3 regions of the Enterobacter cloacae complex sp. 385G4 genome follow, and region 1 is predicted to be linked to each of the others. Evidence: predicted binding sites of a transcription regulator. Region 1 holds the regulator's gene; each other region holds the start of a gene.
What was found. Region 1 encodes CRP, which controls carbon source genes, mostly activating them, when cyclic AMP is high. Its sites were predicted from a motif close to ATGTGANNNNNNTCACAT; they were not measured.

Region 2: aaeR (HTH-type transcriptional activator AaeR) is a predicted target of CRP. The motif match lies at 1,899-1,916, and genes of this name have one in related genera.
Region 3: msrB (peptide-methionine (R)-S-oxide reductase MsrB) is a predicted target of CRP. The motif match lies at 3,213-3,230, and genes of this name have one in related genera.

The regions. Positions count from the first base shown of each region.
Region 1 is NZ_JBXWDD010000015.1:22,332-28,476, forward strand. Features, by position in the region: gene AC2FAJ_RS22130 (phosphoribulokinase) at 1-270, shown strand, start outside; gene AC2FAJ_RS22135 (OsmC family protein) at 337-741, opposite strand; gene crp (cAMP-activated global transcriptional regulator CRP) at 1,053-1,685, shown strand; gene AC2FAJ_RS22145 (YccS/YhfK family putative transporter) at 1,743-3,830, shown strand; gene argD (bifunctional acetylornithine/succinyldiaminopimelate transaminase) at 3,827-5,047, opposite strand; gene pabA (aminodeoxychorismate synthase component 2) at 5,134-5,697, opposite strand; gene AC2FAJ_RS22160 (putative adenosine monophosphate-protein transferase Fic) at 5,728-6,145, opposite strand, start outside.
Region 2 is NZ_JBXWDD010000004.1:312,956-319,100, forward strand. Features, by position in the region: gene aaeB (p-hydroxybenzoic acid efflux pump subunit AaeB) at 1-605, opposite strand, end outside; gene aaeA (p-hydroxybenzoic acid efflux pump subunit AaeA) at 611-1,543, opposite strand; gene aaeX (p-hydroxybenzoic acid efflux pump operon protein AaeX) at 1,551-1,754, opposite strand; gene aaeR (HTH-type transcriptional activator AaeR) at 1,934-2,860, shown strand; gene AC2FAJ_RS14380 (YagU family protein) at 3,078-3,692, shown strand; gene tldD (metalloprotease TldD) at 3,739-5,184, opposite strand; gene yhdP (AsmA2 domain-containing protein YhdP) at 5,269-6,145, opposite strand, start outside.
Region 3 is NZ_JBXWDD010000001.1:159,749-165,893, reverse strand. Features, by position in the region: gene ansA (asparaginase) at 1-194, shown strand, start outside; gene pncA (bifunctional nicotinamidase/pyrazinamidase) at 204-845, shown strand; gene chiD (chitinase ChiD) at 1,063-2,316, shown strand; gene AC2FAJ_RS00915 (YeaC family protein) at 2,368-2,640, opposite strand; gene msrB (peptide-methionine (R)-S-oxide reductase MsrB) at 2,682-3,095, opposite strand; gene gapA (glyceraldehyde-3-phosphate dehydrogenase) at 3,437-4,432, shown strand; gene AC2FAJ_RS00900 (D-hexose-6-phosphate mutarotase) at 4,508-5,392, shown strand; gene AC2FAJ_RS00895 (MipA/OmpV family protein) at 5,471-6,145, opposite strand, start outside.

The DNA.
Region 1 (6,145 bases):
ACGCACATTAACTTCCAGCGCGTGCCGACGGTGGACACTTCCAATCCGTTCGCGGCGAAAAGCATCCCGTCGCTGGATGAGAGCTTTGTGGTGATCCACTTCCGCAATCTTGAAGGCATTGATTACCCCTGGCTGCTGGCGATGCTGCAGGGCTCGTTTATTTCCCACATGAATACGTTAGTGGTTCCCGGTGGAAAAATGGGGCTTGCAATGGAGCTGATCATGACGCCGCTGGTGGAGCGACTGATGGAAGGGAAGCAGATCGCGTGAACATGTTCCCTCTCCCCGTGGGAGAGGGTTAGGGTGAGGGCATCAACACGCACGATGCCCCAATAATTAAGCCTCGATCACTTCATACGAATGGGTGATTTTTACCGCTTTCTCCAGCATTAACGCCACAGAGCAGTATTTCTCCGCAGAGAGATCCACCGCGCGTGAGACCGCCGCGTCTTTCAGTTCTTTCCCGGTGACAACAAAGTGCAGATTAATGTGGGTGAACAGGCGTGGCGCCTCTTCGCGGCGTTCTGACGTGAGTTTGACCTCACAATCCGTCACGTCATGACGACCTTTTTGCAGAATCGACACCACGTCGATCGCGCTGCATCCGCCTGCCGCCATCAGCACCATTTCCATTGGGCTTGGAGCTTTATCGCCGGAGTTACCATCCATCAAAATCTGGTGTCCTGATGCGGACTCGCCCAGGAACGTTAAACCTTCAACCCACTTCACGCGCGCTTGCATATTCATTAACTCCAACGTTGCATTTTTGGTGACAGATTACGCGTGCGTTACATTTCTCGCAATGGAAGGCGACCTGCATCATGCTGAAGCGAGACACCAGGAGACACGCGGCAAAAGCTATGCTAAAACACTCAGGATGCTACAGTAATACATTGACGTTACACATGTATGCAGAGGACATCAAACTTTACTGGCTGCGAAACGTTACGACAGCCGACTTCCCAGGGTATGGGTAAGAATTCGATTGCAACCCCAGAGTCCGGATGCATCTGATGACTCTGGTGACAGCTTATAACAGAGGATAACAGCGCATGGTGCTTGGCAAACCGCAAACAGACCCGACTCTCGAATGGTTCTTGTCTCATTGCCACATTCATAAGTACCCATCGAAGAGCACGCTGATTCACCAGGGTGAAAAAGCGGAAACGTTGTATTACATCGTCAAAGGCTCGGTGGCAGTGCTGATCAAAGATGAGGAAGGCAAAGAGATGATCCTTTCCTATCTGAACCAGGGCGATTTTATCGGTGAACTGGGCCTGTTTGAAGAAGGCCAGGAACGTAGCGCCTGGGTTCGTGCAAAGACAGCATGTGAAGTGGCTGAAATTTCTTATAAGAAATTCCGTCAGCTGATTCAGGTTAACCCTGACATCCTGATGCGTCTTTCTTCCCAGATGGCGCGCCGTCTGCAGGTGACGTCAGAGAAAGTGGGTAACCTCGCCTTCCTGGACGTGACTGGCCGTATTGCGCAGACTCTGCTGAACCTGGCGAAACAGCCAGACGCGATGACCCACCCGGACGGCATGCAAATTAAAATTACCCGTCAGGAAATCGGTCAGATCGTCGGTTGCTCCCGCGAAACGGTGGGCCGTATTCTGAAAATGCTGGAAGATCAAAACCTGATCTCCGCCCACGGTAAAACCATCGTGGTTTACGGAACCCGTTAATCCTGCCTAAACGGCGTGCCATCGCGAGGTGTCACGCCGTTTTTGTCTCTTTTCCCCATGTGGCGCAGGCTGATCTATCACCCGGAAGTTAACTACGCACTACGACAAACGCTGGTGCTGTGTCTTCCCGTGGCCGTGGGCCTGATCCTGGGACATCTTCAGCAGGGCCTGCTGTTTTCTCTCGTCCCCGCCTGCTGCAACATTGCCGGTCTGGACACGCCCCATAAACGCTTTTTCAAACGTCTGATAATTGGCGGCTCGCTGTTTGCTGGCTGTAGCCTCGCGGTGCAGCTTCTGCTGGCTCGTGATATTCCCCTGCCGCTGATCCTGACCGTGCTGGCGATGACCCTCGGCGTCACCGCCGAAATCAGCTCGCTCCATGCCCGTCTGCTTCCCGCGTCACTCATTGCGGCCATCTTCACCCTGAGCCTCGCCGGTAATATGCCTGTGTGGGAGCCGCTGCTGATCTACGCCCTCGGCACGCTGTGGTACGGGCTGTTTAACTGGTTCTGGTTCTGGCTGTGGCGGGAGCAGCCGCTGCGCGAATCTCTGAGCCTGCTCTACGTGCAGCTTGCGGATTACTGTGAAGCCAAATACACCCTGCTCACCCAGCATACGGATCCGGAAAAATCCTTACCGCCGCTGCTGACGCGCCAGCAAAAGGTGGTAGACCTGATAAGCCAGTGCTATCAGCAGCTGCATATGCTCGCCGCCAACAAGAACCACGAATATAAACGGCTGTTGCGCACCTTTCAGGTGGGGCTGGATCTTCAGGAGCATATCTCCGTTAGCCTTCACCACCCGCAGGAGGTGCAAAAGCTGGTTGAGCGCAGCCATGCCGAAGCGGTGATCCGCTGGAACGCACAAACCGTCTCCGCGCGCCTGCGGGTGCTGGCCGATGATATTCTCTACCACCGCTACCCCACGCGCTTTAACATGGACAAACAGCTCGGCGCGCTGGAGAAAATCGCCCGTCAGCACCCGGATAACCCGGTCGGCCAGTTTGCCGCCTGGCACTTCAGCCGCATCGCCCGTGTGCTGCGCACCCAGCGCCCGCTTTATTCCCGTGACCTGATGGCGGATAAACAGAAACGTCTGCCGCTGCTGCCGGCGCTGAGAAGCTACCTGTCTCTGAAATCTTCCGCTCTGCGCAACGCTGCAAGGATTAGCGTCATGCTCAGTATCGCCAGCCTGATGGGCATGGCGCTCCACCTGCCGAAACCGTACTGGATCTTAATGACCGTGCTGTTTGTTACCCAGAACGGCTATGGCGCCACGCGGGTGCGCATTCTGCACCGGGCAGGCGGCACGATGGCGGGGCTGATTATTGCGGGCGTGACGCTGCATTTTCACGTGCCCGAGGGCTATACCCTGGCGGGCATGCTGGCGATCACCCTGGTAAGCTATCTAATCATTCGCAAAAACTACGGCTGGGCGATGGTGGGCTTTACGGTGACGGCGGTATATACCCTTCAGTTGCTGACGCTTAACGGCGAACAGTTCATCGTTGCCCGCCTGATCGACACGCTGATTGGCTGCCTGATCGCCTTTGGCGGCATGGTCTGGCTGTGGCCGCAGTGGCAGAGCGGGCTGCTGAGGCAGAACGCCCACGACGCGCTGGAGGCCGACCAGCAGGCCATTCGCCTGATCCTGAGCGACGATCCGCAGCCTTCCCCGCTGGCGTATCAGCGGATGAAGGTCAACCAGGCGCACAACGCCCTGTTTAACTCGCTCAACCAGGCGATGCAGGAGCCGGGCTTTAACGCGCATTATCTGGCGGACATGAAGCTGTGGGTCACGCACAGCCAGTTTATCGTTGAGCACATTAACGCCATGACCACGCTGGCGCGCGAGCACACCATGCTGACGCCGAATCTGGCGCAGCGCTATTTGCAGTCCTGTGAAATTGCCCTGCAGCGGTGTCAGCAACGTCTGGAGTATGACGCGCCGGGCGAGTCGGGGGATTCGAACATTCTGGAGGCACCGGAGACGCTGACCCACGGCCCGATGAGCACCCTGGAGCAGCATTTGCAGCGCGTGCTGGGACATCTGAACACCATGCACACCATTTCGTCGGTGGCATGGCGTCAGCGCCCGCATCACGGCATTTGGTTAACGCGGCGGTTAAAGCGAACCGAGTATTAGCCTTTTACGATCTTCTCGACCGCTGCGGCAAAGCGGGTTAACCCGTCTTCTATATCCTTATCTTCCACCACCAGCGATGGCGCAAAGCGCATCACGTCAGGCCCGGCATTTAGCACCATCACCCCTTCGTGGGCGGCTGCGTGCAGGAAATCGCGCGCGCGGCCTTTGTACTGCGGCGTAAGCTCCGCACCAATCAGCAGCCCCATGCCGCGGATCTCGCTGAATACGTCGTACTTATTGTTAATCTGCTGGAGATGCTGCACAAACAGCTCGCGCTTCGCGCTAACGCCGTTCAGCACCTCTGGCGTGTTGATGATGTCGAACGCGGCACCTGCCACGGCGCTCGCCAGCGGGTTACCGCCGTAGGTCGAGCCGTGAGACCCGACGTGGAACGCAGAGGCAATCTCCTGGGTCGTCAGTACCGCACTCACCGGAAAACCGCCGCCGAGCGCTTTGGCGCTGGTCAGAATATCCGGCGTGACGCCGTAGTGCATGTAGGCAAACAGCTCTCCGGTACGCCCCATCCCGCACTGCACTTCATCAAACACCAGTAGCGCCTGATGTTCGTCGCACAGTTCGCGCAGCCCTTTCAGGAATTCCGGGGTTGCCGCGGTCACGCCGCCTTCGCCCTGAATCGGCTCCACCACCACTGCGCAGGTGTGGTCGTCCATCACCGCTTTCACCGCGTGCAGATCGTTAAACGGCACGTGGACAATGTCGGCTGGTTTCGGACCGAAGCCGTCGGAATACTTCGGCTGGCCGCCAACGGAGACGGTAAAGAAAGAGCGTCCGTGGAAGGCGTTATGGAAGGCGATGATTTTAGTTTTGTACGGGCTATGGCGCGTGGTGGCGTAGTAGCGCGCCAGCTTAAAGGCGGTTTCGTTGGCTTCGGTGCCGGAGTTCATAAACAGCACGCGCTCGGCAAACGTGGCATCAATGATCTTGCGACCCAGGCGCAGCGCAGGTTCGTTGGTGAACACGTTGCTGGTGTGCCACAGGGTTTCGCCCTGGGTTTTCAGCGCGTCCACCAGCGCAGGATGGCAGTGGCCCAGCGCCGTGACCGCAATACCGCCCGCGAAATCCACATACTCCTTGCCATGCTGATCCCAGACGCGGCTGCCTTTCCCCTTCACCGGGATAAACTCAGCCGGTGCATAAATCGGCAGAATCACTTCATCGAATGTCGCGCGGGTAATTGCTGGTTGTTCAGTTGCCATGTCATGCCCATCCATTTTATGTCACATTCATTGTGAAAATATAATCACAAAATATGCATAAAAACTCACAACAAGGCAACAGATATTCAGCGATTGAGGAAATTTGCCAGCAGGGCGTGCCCCTGCTCGCTGAGGATACTTTCAGGATGGAACTGCACGCCTTCGAGATCCCACTCGCGGTGGCGAATCCCCATGATCTCCTGCGTATCGCTCCAGGCGGTCACGTCAAAGCAGTCGGGCAGCGTCGGTGGGTCAATCACCAGCGAATGGTAGCGCGTCACGGTTAGCGGGTTATTGAGCCCTGTAAATACGCCCGTGCCGGTGTGGGTGACCGGCGAGGTTTTGCCGTGCATCACTTTCGCGGCACGCACGATGGTAGCCCCAAATGCCTGGGCAATCGCCTGATGACCGAGGCAGACGCCCAGGATCGGCAGCCTGCCGGCATAGTGGTGAATAACGTCCAGAGAAATGCCCGATTCCGACGGCGTACACGGTCCCGGCGAAATGACAATTTTCTGCGGAGCCAGCGCCTCAATATCAGACAGGCTGAATTCGTCGTTGCGGCGGACAACCACCTCTGCACCCAGTTCACAAAAATACTGGTAAAGGTTCCAGGTGAAGGAATCGTAGTTATCAATCAGCAGAATCATGGCGGCTCCCGAAAAAAATGCCGCCCTATTCTACTCAGATTCCCGCGCTTCGCTCACTACTTTGGTAAAGATAGCGCTTAGCGCGGTCAAATCGCCCGTGGCCCCGCTTCGGTTCGCCGCCACCCACTGCTCGGGATCAATATCCCGCCAGTCCAGCGCGTAATTCGCGTGGATGGCCAGCTGCTCAAAGAAGACGCGCTGAGCTATGCCATTACCGCGCATAAAGGGATGCAGCATGTTGATTTCACAGTAGTAATGGCTCACTTTTTCAACAAACGCCGCTTTTTCAAGACCCACAAGATACTTATCACTTTCCAGCGCCGCCATCAGTTCGTTACCCATCGTCTCGATGTACTCAAAATGGCAGAAGGGAATGTCACCCTTAAAAATATCGTCGGTACGGAATTCGCCTGCCTGCTTCATCTCTCTGTGATACAGATGGCGATGA
Region 2 (6,145 bases), on a different contig from region 1:
TCTTCGCTGTCGCCGTGTTTAATGCACAGCTGCATCAGCTGGTACTGGGCAACGATCAGCGCGTCCAGCTCGCGATCCACCTCTTGCTTGATCGAGCGCGGGGAGAAAAGCAGGTCAGCCACGATCGCGCAGACAATACCAATCACAATCTCGCTGCAGCGCTCCACGGCAAACTGCGGCGCGAGCAGCGGTTCGCTTTGGATGGTGATGACAATGATCAGCGCGGTATAGCCCGCCAGCCCCCAGGCGTAGGAGTTCTCCACTTTTACCAGAGACGAGACCCAGGTGCAGAAGCCTGCCCAGATGCAGCACACCATTAGCATCAGCAGCGGCGTGCGGATCATCAGAATAATAATGGTCAGCGCCGCGAAACAGCCGATAAACGTCCCGATGATACGCAGCATCCCGCGATAGCGGATCGCACCAGAGTAGGGTTCTCCACCCGCGGCGAAGGCAGGGCCCGCCGCGACAATCGCGGCGGTCAGCACCGCCCAGCGAGGGGTTTCAAGCTGGAAGTGGAAGCCAACGAACAGCGCCAGCACGATGGCGCACGCCAGCTTCACGGCGAAGCGAATGTGCTGGCTGGCGATGGAAAAGATACCCATGGCGATTAACCAAACTCGCGCAGGCGATGGGCAATTTTACGGAAGAGGGAGTCCTGGCTGGCATCCCGATCTTTTTCTCCGGTGATCACCACCGTCGCCGTGGTACCCGCTGGCCACAGGTTGCCCTGCTGCTCATCCAGATGAATACGTACCGGCACGCGTTGCGCCAGACGCACCCACTCCAGGTTAGAATCCACCGTCGCCATCCCTTTGGCATCGTTAGAGCTGCTGGAGTTGGTTACCCCTGCGGCAACGCTGTCGACGGTACCTTTAAAGACGCGGTTGCTGCCAAGCGGCGTGACTTCTGCGCGATAACCCGGACGAACGCCCTCCAGCTTGGTCTCTTCCATATAGGCGAGCACGTAGAAGGAGTTCTGTTTAACCAGCGCCACGGCGGTTGAGCCACGGGTGATAAACTCCCCGGCATAGACGTTCAGGTTGGTCACCCAGCCATCGGCCGGCGCGCGGATCACGGTACGCTCTAGGTCGAGCTTCGCCAGATCGCGCGTTGCCTGCGCTTTCGCTAACTGGTGCAGCACGGTTTGCAGCACGTTGTTGGACTGGTCAATCTCTTCGCGGGACATGGCCTGAACGCCAAGCTGGTTACGACGGCCTGCCTCACGGCGTTTCTCTGCGGCCAGCGCCTGGTAATAGGCCACGTCTGCTTCTGCTTCCTCCAGCGCCTTCTGGTAACGAGGCTGGTCGATGGTGAACAGGACCTGATCTTTCTTCACCAGCTGGTTATCGTGAACGTTAACCGCCGTGATAAGGCCGGCCACGTCGGGGGCAATTGCCACCACATCGGCGCTAAAGCGCGCGTCACGCGTCCACGGTGATTCGGTGTAATAAACCCAGGCGCGAAAAATAGCGATGAACGCGAGGATAACCAGCGCCATGGTAATGGCGGTGCGGGAGATTTTTCTTGTTAGCGTTTTCACATCAACCTCAGACAAACATGCGCGATATCAGGTAAAACAGGCAGCAATACAGCGCGGTATTGAACAATGCAGGGTGCCAGACGAAATCGTAGATCCCGGTAGGGACCAGCACCTTGCGCACCAGCCAGAAGATCGCCAGTGATAAAAGAAGCTCGAAAAATATCGGTGGGAACGACAGACCGAACACCACGATAACGGGAAACAGACTCATGTTGACCTTGATAAGAGAGAGTGCAGGCTTCAGAATTTTTTAGCGCACGCCACCGCAGGAGAGCAAGAAACGCCGGGCGAGAATGGCGCAGCCGTTATGTAATTAATAATATATTAACGTAACTGTTATGCTGTTATCTATCATATGTGATCTAAATCACTTTTAAGCCAGAGTGAACAATGGAACGTTTAAAACGCATGTCCGTCTTCGCCAAAGTGGTTGAACTCGGCTCATTTACCGCCGCTGCGCGCCAGCTTCAGATGAGCGTCTCATCCATCAGCCAGACGGTGTCCAAACTGGAAGATGAGCTTCAGGTTAAGCTGCTCAACCGCAGCACCCGCAGCATCGGGTTGACGGAAGCCGGTAAAATTTACTATCAGGGCTGTCGCCGCATGCTGCATGAAGTGCAGGATGTTCACGAACAACTCTATGCCTTTAACAACACGCCCATCGGCACGCTGCGTATAGGGTGTTCTTCAACTATGGCACAAAATGTTCTCGCTGCCATGACGGCGGACATGCTGAAAGAGTACCCTGGGCTTACCGTCAATCTGGTGACGGGCATCCCTGCCCCAGACCTGATCGCCGATGGATTAGACGTGGTGATCCGCGTTGGCGCGTTGCAGGACTCCAGCCTGTTCTCACGTCGCCTCGGAAGCATGCCGATGGTGGTCTGTGCCTCGAAGAGCTATCTGGCGCAGTACGGTGTGCCGGAGAAACCTGCCGATCTCGCTAACCACTCCTGGCTGGAGTACAGCGTCCGCCCCGATAATGAATTTGAACTGATTGCTCCGGAAGGGATCTCCACCAGGCTGCTGCCGGAAGGCCGGTTCGTCACCAACGATCCGATGACCATTTCGCGCTGGCTGGTGGCCGGCGCCGGGATCGCCTACGTGCCGCTGATGTGGGTGATCAATGAGATCAACAGCGGCGTGCTGGAGATCCTCTTCCCGCGCTATCAGTCCGATCCACGCCCGGTCTACGCCCTGTATACCGAGAAGGACAAGCTGCCCCTCAAAGTACAGGTGTGTATTAACTATCTGACCGACTATTTTGTCGACGTAGCAGAGCTGTTTCAGGGAATGCGCGGAAGAAGAAAGGAATAAGTAATTAATTTCTGAAATATCCGCGCCATTAATATTTCAGGATGAAGCCGGCCTTCATCCAGGAATATTCTTTAGCTTCTATCAGGAATAGCGAATTGACACTGCCGCCGCCTGCCCTTTACCTTATAAACAGTCTGGCATTCAGACTGTTATTATTTTGTTGCTGATTTGAATAATAAAATGTATTTCGCAGGATGACGTTAAACAAGGAAACGAAATGAATCTATTTGAACAAACACCGCCGTCACGCAGGCGCTACGGACTCGCCGCGTTCATTGGCTTAATTGCAGGAATTGTCTCCGCGTTTGTCAAATGGGGAGCCGAGGTACCACTCCCGCCACGCAGTCCCACCGATTTATTTACCGGCGCATGCGGCCCTGAGCAATTAATAAGAGCCGCAGGCCAAATAGATTGCTCCCGCAATTTTTTAAATCCACCCTATGTTTTTTTACGCGACTGGCTGGGCGTAGTTGATCCTAACGCAGCAGTTTATACCTTTGCCGGACATATATTTAACTGGGTCGGCGTCACGCATATTATTTTCTCAATCGTCTTCGCGGTTGGGTATTGTGTCGTTGCTGAAGTCTTCCCGAAAATTAAACTCTGGCAGGGTTTGCTGGCGGGTGCATTGGCACAGCTTTTTGTTCACATGCTCTCCTTCCCGCTGATGGGGCTGACGCCACCGCTGTTTGATCTGCCCTGGTATGAACACGTGTCAGAGATCGTGGGTCATCTGGTCTGGTTCTGGTCGATCGAAATCATTCGACGTGACTTGCGTAACCGCATTACTCACGAGCCGGATCCGGAGATCCCGCTGGGTAACTTACGTTAAAAAAATGGCGCTACATCTGTAGCGCCATTTTTTATGTTTGCTCAGGTCAGGCCGTGCCGCCCACCGTCAGATTATCCACTTTCAGCGTTGGCTGACCCACACCAACCGGCAGGCTCTGGCCTTCTTTACCGCAAACACCCACGCCGTTATCCAGCTTCAGATCGTTACCGACCATGGAAATCTGCTGCATCGCTTCAATGCCGGAGCCAATCAGCGTCGCGCCCTTCACCGCTTTGGTCACTTTGCCCTTCTCAATCAGGTACGCTTCTGAAGTCGAGAAGACAAACTTACCGGATGTGATATCCACCTGGCCGCCGCCAAAGTTTGGCGCAAAGATACCGTAATCCACGGATTCGATAATCTCCTGCGGCGTGGATTTGCCCGGCAGCATATAAGTGTTGGTCATGCGCGGCATCGGCAGGTGCGCGTAAGATTCACGGCGGCCGTTACCCGTTGGCGCTACGCCCATCAGGCGCGCGTTGAGTTTGTCCTGCATGTAGCCTTTCAGAACGCCGTTTTCGATCAGCACGTTGTACTGGCCTGGCGTACCTTCATCGTCGATAGAAATCGAGCCGCGGCGGTCAAGCATGGTGCCATCATCTACTACGGTGCAAAGCTCAGAGGAGACGAGCTGTCCGATCTGGCCGCTGAACACGGACGTCCCACGACGGTTAAAATCGCCTTCCAGACCGTGGCCCACCGCTTCGTGCAGCAGCACGCCCGGCCAGCCTGCGCCCAGCACCACCGGGAATGTCCCGGCCGGCGCCGCAACAGCATTAAGATTCACCAGCGCCATGCGCACGGCTTCTTTAGCCCACGCGTCAGCGCGCGCTTCGCCGTCAACATCACCCAGGAACCAGTCATAGCCGAAACGACCGCCGCCGCCGCTTGAGCCGCGCTCGCGTTTGCCGTTGTCATCGACCTGCACGCTGATGGAGAGACGCACCAGCGGACGCACATCGGCCGCCAGCGTACCGTCCGTTGCCGCCACCAGAATCAGTTCATACACACCGCTCAGGCTGGCGGAGACTTCCTGAACACGTTTGTCGGCGGCGCGGGCCACTTTGTCCACGCGGCGCAGGATGTCCAGCTTCTCTTCACGGCTCATGCTCTGCAGCGGGTCGATGCTGGTATAAAGCGCGGAGTGCTGCACTTCACCCAGGGTTTTCACGCGACCGTCGCCGGCATCGCGCACAATGGTACGCGCGGCCTGAGCGCTCTGCTCAAGCGCGGCCAGGCTAATCTGGTCGGCATAGGCAAAACCGGTTTTTTCGCCGCTGATGGCGCGCACGCCGACGCCCTGGTCAATGTTATATGAGCCATCTTTGATGATGCTGTCTTCTAAAACCCAGGATTCGTGATAGCTCGACTGGAAATAGAGATCGCCGTAGTCGAGACGGCGTTCGGTCAGTTGACCAAGAATGGAGAACAGGTCCTGATGGCTCAGGCCGTTCGCTGCGAGCAAATGTTCACTTACCAGGTTCAGACTCATCGTATTGCTACTCGTTCGTTGCCGCCCGTGGCGGTATAAAGATCGTATTTATTGAGAGTGAGGCAATTACCAGCCCACGTCAAATCATTGCTGTGCATCTTTGCGCGGCTGGCGCAGCACCTCGTTAATCTGCGGTTTATCCACCGGACCGGTAATGCGGTAGCGCAGAATGGAGACCTTGCTCCACAGCGGCCCCAGCACTTTACTGGCGGCAAACACCGCCGCACCGACAATCGGGTTAACCACAAAGGCCGCCGCCACGCCCACGCTGGCGGAAATTTCCGGCGCCACCACGGCTTCCATATCCAGCTCGCGACGCACGAGGTTGACTGAGCCTTTCATGGCGATGTCCGCTTCCAGCCCATCCACCAGCGTGTCGTCCGTGTGCAGAACGCCGTCCTTGATCCACGCCGTACTGCGGATGGAATCGTAATAGAAACCTTCGCTGAAGGTGTCGCTGAAATCGAAGCGCAGCTTGCGCAGCAGCGCATCAAAGCTGAGGAGGCGCAGGATCTGCCCGGCGCGCCCCGTGCTCACATCGGCGATTTCACCTTTGCCAAAGTGTGTTTTCAGAATACCGTTCAGTGACGCTTCGTCCGGTGTCCACGGTGCGGCACGCCAGTGAAGATCGTAATTAACGTTAAACGAGGAGCCGCGCAGCGGCGTGCTGATGCCAAAGAAGTTGGCTGCCGCATCCAGCTTGTTGCCTTTAATGTCGCCCTTCAGGGACGTGCGCTGCTCGCCCGGGTTATTCACCCACTCTCCACCCGCCGTCATGCGGCCAAAGCCGGTGTCGATCAATCCGCCGGAGAGCTTGAGCGTATTCCCCTGGATGGCAAAATCACCGTCGATACGGCCATATTTTTGCCCCCACAGCCAGCACTCCGCGCAGCGCAGCTGCAGATCGGGCCAGCCGCTAAAATCGACGCGAGTAGTATTACTCAGCGGCGATGTATTCGCC
Region 3 (6,145 bases), on a different contig from region 1:
CTGGCAAGGTCAATATGGGCGGTTATGCCACTGGCAACGCGCTGGCGCACGCGGGGGTGATCAGCGGCTTCGATATGACCGTTGAGGCGACGCTGACTAAACTTCATTATTTACTGAGTCAGGATCTGGACATTCAGTCCATTCGCCGCGCAATGATGCAAAACCTGCGTGGCGAGCTGACCCCGGACGAATAAGGAGCTCTCATGAAGCAACGCGCCCTGCTACTGGTCGATTTGCAAAATGATTTCTGCGCGGGCGGCGCGCTGGCCGTCGCCGAAGGTGACAGCACCGTTGACGTGGCAAATACCCTGATTGACTGGTGCAAAGCCCGCGGTGAAGCGGTTGTCGCCAGCCAGGACTGGCACCCGGCGAACCACGGCAGCTTTGCCAGCCAGCACAACGTTGAGCCTTTCACCCAGGGTGAACTCGACGGTCTGGCGCAAACCTTCTGGCCGGATCACTGCGTGCAGCAGACCGAAGGAGCGGAGCTGCACCCGCTTCTGAATCAGAAGGCCATCGACGCGGTGTTCCATAAAGGTGAAAACCCGGTTATCGACAGCTACAGCGCGTTTTTCGATAACGGGCATCGCCAGAAGACGGCGCTGGACGCGTGGTTACGTCACCATGAAATCACGGAGCTGATCGTGCTGGGTCTGGCGACGGATTACTGCGTGAAGTTCACCGTGCTGGACGCGCTCCAGCTGGGTTATACCGTTAGCGTCATCACCGACGGCTGTCGCGGGGTGAACATTCAACCACAGGACAGCGCTCAGGCATTTATGGATATGGCCGCCGAAGGTGCCACGCTGTATACGCTGGCAGACTGGCAGGAAACGCAGGCGTAGCCTTTTAAGCCGGGTGGCGCTGATGCTTACCCGGCCTACCTTTCCCCGTAGGCCGGGTAAGGCGCAGCCGCCACCCGGCAAAACACCCCCTCCGATCCCCATAAAGTGAACTCCCTCGCATCCTCAGCGAAGCGGCAATGCTATTCTCTTCAGGCTGTTTTTTCGCCACGCCTTTTCTGTGGCGTGGTTATTTTTATTAAGTCAAAGAGGAACTTGTATGAAACGTTTGCCCCTGCTGGCAGCATTACCCTTGCTTTGCGCGTCGCTTGCTTCCGCCGCGCCTCTGATGTCCGTGGGCTACTTTAACGGGGGTGGCGATGTCACCGCCGGACCGGGTGGCGATATCAATAAACTGGACGTTCGCCAGATCACCCACCTGAACTACTCGTTTGGGCTTGTTTATAACAACGAGAAAGACGAGACCAACCCCGCGCTGAAAGATCCGGCGAAGCTGCATCAAATCTGGCTTTCGCCAAAAGTGGCGTCCGATCTGGCCCTTATCCCGACCCTGCGTAAACAAAACCCGAACCTGAAAGTCCTGCTCTCCGTTGGCGGCTGGGGGGCACGCGGTTTCTCTGGCGCAGCGGCAACCCAGGAGAGTCGCGCGGTGTTTATCCGCTCCGCGAAGGAAATTGTTGAGAAATACGGTCTGGACGGGATCGATCTCGACTGGGAATATCCGGTCAACGGCGCGTGGGGGCTGGTTGCAAGCCAGCCCGCCGACAGGGATAACTTCACCGCCCTGCTGAAAGAGATGCGCGACGCGTTCGGGCAGAAAAAGCTGGTGACCATTGCGGTGGGCGCGAATGCGGAAAGTCCGAAAAGCTGGGTGGATGTCAAAGCCATCGCCCCGCTCCTCGACTACATCAACCTGATGACCTACGACATGGCGTACGGGACACAGTACTTCAACGCGAACCTGTATGACTCCAGCGCCTGGCCAACGGTGGCTGCCGCCGACAAATACAGCGTCGATTTTGTGGTGAACAACTATCTGGCCGCCGGACTTAAGCCGAAGCAGATGAACCTCGGGATCGGTTTTTACGGCCGCGTACCGAAACGTGCGGTTGAACCGGGCATTGACTGGAGCAAGCCGGACGCGCAAAAAAATCCGGTCACCCAGCCCTACTTTGGACCGCAGGAGATCGCCCTGTTTAAGTCGCTCGGCTATGACCTGACTAAAGATACCTACGTGAAGTACAACGATATCGTGAAGAAGCTGCTGAACGATCCGCAGAAGCGTTTTACCGAGCACTGGGACGACCAGGCGAAGGTACCGTGGCTCTCGGTAAAGGGTGCCGATGGCAACGCGCTGTTTGCGATTTCGTATGAGAATCCGCGTTCTGTCGCGATCAAGGCGGACTACATCAAAGAGAAAGGCCTCGCCGGGGCGATGTTCTGGGAGTACGGAGCGGACGACAATAATCAGTTAGCGAAACAGCTGGCGGAGTCGCTCGGGATCCCGCACTAAGGTGTATTGTGCCGGGTGGCGCTAACGCTTACCCGGCCTGCATGTAGAGCATTATTTGAAAGTCGCAATCGGCTTCGGCGTGATGCCAAAATCTTCTTTCAGCTCGCGCTTGCTCTTCATCACCATCTGACCGTTAGTGTCGATAGTCATGTGTTGCGCATCGGTGTTATTGCGCGCCTGCCACAGCATCACCAGCTGCAAACTGTTCTCTTTTTGCTCAGGCGTGAGCGCCACACCGTCCGGCCATTTTCCCAGCTCAACGGCGGTCACCAGACGCTGATAAACTTCCGGGGTCATCCCGTTAATCATGTCCTCAATATTCACGATCTCTCCCTTTCAAAGGAATAATTTGCTGAATCGTTTTTTCAACCCTTAATCTGGTCGCCGTTTTCATCATCGGTGAAGCTCATTGAGGCTGAATTCACGCAGAAACGCTCACCCGTTGGCTGAGGACCATCCGGGAAGACGTGCCCCAGGTGCGCGTCGCAGTTACCGCAGCGAATTTCCGTGCGCACCATACCGTGCGACGAGTCGGTCAGATAGCGGATTGCGTCATCGCTCACCGGCTCGTAAAAGCTCGGCCAGCCGCAGCCGGAGTCGTATTTCGTTTGTGAATTGAACAGCGGGGCATCGCAGACCAGACAGTGATAGACACCGTCTCGCTTGTTGTGCAGTAATCGCCCGGTAAATGGCGGCTCCGTGCCGTGATTCTGGGTCACGTAAAACTGCATTTCGGTGAGGTTTTTTTTCAGATCGTCAGGGTTATGTTGGTTCGACATATGCTTACATCTCGCTGTAGAAACAGACATCTTTTAACCCGGATTCTAACAAAACATTAACACCCTTGCGTGCACTTTTGTTCTAAACTTATGTGTCGCGAAAAGGCGGTCAGGCAATTGTGATCACGTTCACATTTTTATCCTGCGAGGACTTTAAAATTCCGGGCGCAGCCCCCATGTGGTTGCAAGCTCAAAGGGAAAGTGAGGCGAGTCAGTCGCACAAACGTTAGTCACAGGATTGATTTGTCGCAATGATTGACACGATTCCGCTTGACGCTGCGTAAGGTTTTTGTAATTTTACAGGCAACCTTTTATTCACTAACAAATAGCTGGTGGAATATATGACTATCAAAGTAGGTATCAACGGTTTTGGCCGTATCGGCCGTATTGTTTTCCGTGCTGCTCAGAAACGTTCTGACATCGAAATCGTTGGTATCAACGATCTCCTGGACGCTGAATACATGGCGTACATGCTGAAGTACGACTCAACTCACGGTCGTTTCGACGGCACCGTTGAAGTGAAAGACGGCCACCTGGTTGTTAACGGCAAAACCATCCGCGTTACTGCTGAGAAAGACCCAGCTAACCTGAAATGGAACGAAATCGGTGTTGACGTTGTTGCTGAAGCAACCGGTATCTTCCTGACCGACGAAACTGCACGTAAACACATCACTGCGGGTGCGAAGAAAGTTGTTCTGACTGGTCCTTCCAAAGACAACACCCCAATGTTCGTTCGCGGTGCAAACTTCGAAACTTACGCTGGCCAGGACATCGTTTCTAACGCATCCTGCACCACCAACTGCCTGGCACCGCTGGCTAAAGTGATCAACGACAACTTCGGCATCATCGAAGGTCTGATGACTACCGTTCACGCGACCACCGCTACTCAGAAAACCGTTGACGGCCCGTCTCACAAAGACTGGCGCGGCGGCCGTGGCGCGGCTCAGAACATCATCCCATCCTCTACCGGTGCTGCTAAAGCTGTAGGTAAAGTACTGCCAGAACTGAATGGCAAACTGACTGGTATGGCGTTCCGCGTTCCAACTCCTAACGTATCCGTTGTTGACCTGACCGTTCGTCTGGAAAAAGCTGCTTCTTATGAAGAAATTAAGAAAGCAATCAAAGCTGCTTCCGAAGGCCCAATGAAAGGCGTTCTGGGTTACACCGAAGACGACGTTGTATCTACCGATTTCAACGGCGAAGTGTGCACTTCCGTGTTCGATGCTAAAGCAGGTATCGCACTGAACGACAACTTCGTGAAACTGGTTTCCTGGTACGACAACGAAACCGGCTACTCTAACAAAGTACTGGACCTGATCGCTCACATCTCCAAATAAGTTGAGATGAGTGATTGATCCAAAAAGGCGACTTCGGTCGCCTTTTTTATTGTTTTTTAGACAGAGGATTGCTTAATGATAAATAAAATTTTTGCACTTCCGGTAGTCGAACAACTTACCCCTGTGCTCTCCCGCCGTCAGATTGACGGTGCCGACGTTATCGTCGTTGACCACCCGCGCGTTAAAGCCTCCGTGGCGCTGAACGGCGCGCACCTGCTCTCCTGGAAACCGGAAGGCGAAGCGGAAGCGCTGTGGCTGAGTGACGCCACCTCGTTCAAAAAAGGGGATGCGATTCGCGGCGGCGTACCGATCTGCTGGCCGTGGTTTGGCCCGTCCGCACAGCCGGGTTTGCCTTCTCACGGTTTCGCCCGTAACCAGCAGTGGACGCTGAAAGCACATAACGAAGATGACAACGGCGCAGTACTGACCTTTGAGCTGCAGGCTAATGATGAAACCCGCGCCCTGTGGCCGCATGATTTCACCCTGTATGCCCGCTTCAAACTGGGTCAGAGCTGCGAGATTGAGCTGGAAGCTCATGGCGAGTTCGAGACCACCTCTGCCCTGCATACCTACTTCAACGTGGGTGACATCAATGCAGTGAAGGTGAGCGGCCTGGGCGATACCTTTATCGACAAAGTTGATAACGCGAAGGAAGGTAAGCTGAGCGACGGCGTTCAGACGTTCCCTGACCGTACTGACCGCGTCTATTTGCATCCGGAAGCGTGCAGCGTGATCCACGACGGTGCTCTGAACCGCGGCATTGAGGTGGTTCATCACCATCACAGCAACGTGGTGGGCTGGAACCCGGGGCCTGCACTCTCCATCAGCATGGCCGACATCCCTGATGACGGTTACAAAACGTTCGTCTGCGTGGAAACGGCCTGCGTAACCACCCCGCAGAAAGCGAGCGAGGAAAAGCCGTCTCGTTTAGGGCAGACAATTCGCATCGTTAAGCGATAAGGTCGCTGCACCACACCAAAGCAAACGGGGCGCAAGCGCCCCGTTTTGATGCAATGATTGCACCGCGATAATGCACAATCAGAACTTGTAGGTCACGCCCACCGAGAAGATGCCAGCCCAGGACTTATCAACCATCGGGCTATCCTTCACTTCGTCGCTCAGACGCTCGTAACGGCCGGTACCGTAGACGTTCCAGTCGCCAAGGAAGTTATAGCTCGCGGTCAGCTCCAGGTAAGGATCCCAGCCATCATCGGCGCTGTAGCTTTTCAGCCCACTGCGGCGGGACTCGTTTTTAGAGACGCCGTAGTAATAGTCGTTGTAGTTTTCACTGTTGTACTGCACGCCGATACCCGGCGTCAGGGTGAGCCCACCGTTGGTATAGCGATACAACCACGCCAGATCCCAGATAAAGCCGTTGCTGTTATCCAGCGTATCACCCGCCAGGGCCGTACGGAGGAAGCCATACTGGGTGTTATGCACGTATGAAAGCCCGGCCATCATGGAGCTTTTGCGCTTGTCGAGCTGGCGAAGCGCGTGGCTGTCGCTGTCGCCTGGCTTGAAGTGCGTTGGATCGTAGTAGGCCATGATAGAGAGCTTATCGGCCGTATCGTTCCACAGATAGTAGCCGCCGCCGAGACCGCGGAACCAGAAGTTATCGCCTTCATAGGTGATAACGGGTACAGGATAAACATCGCGGTCATACTGTTTGTATGGGCTGTTAATGACGCCAACGCCCGCACCCACCGTCCACTG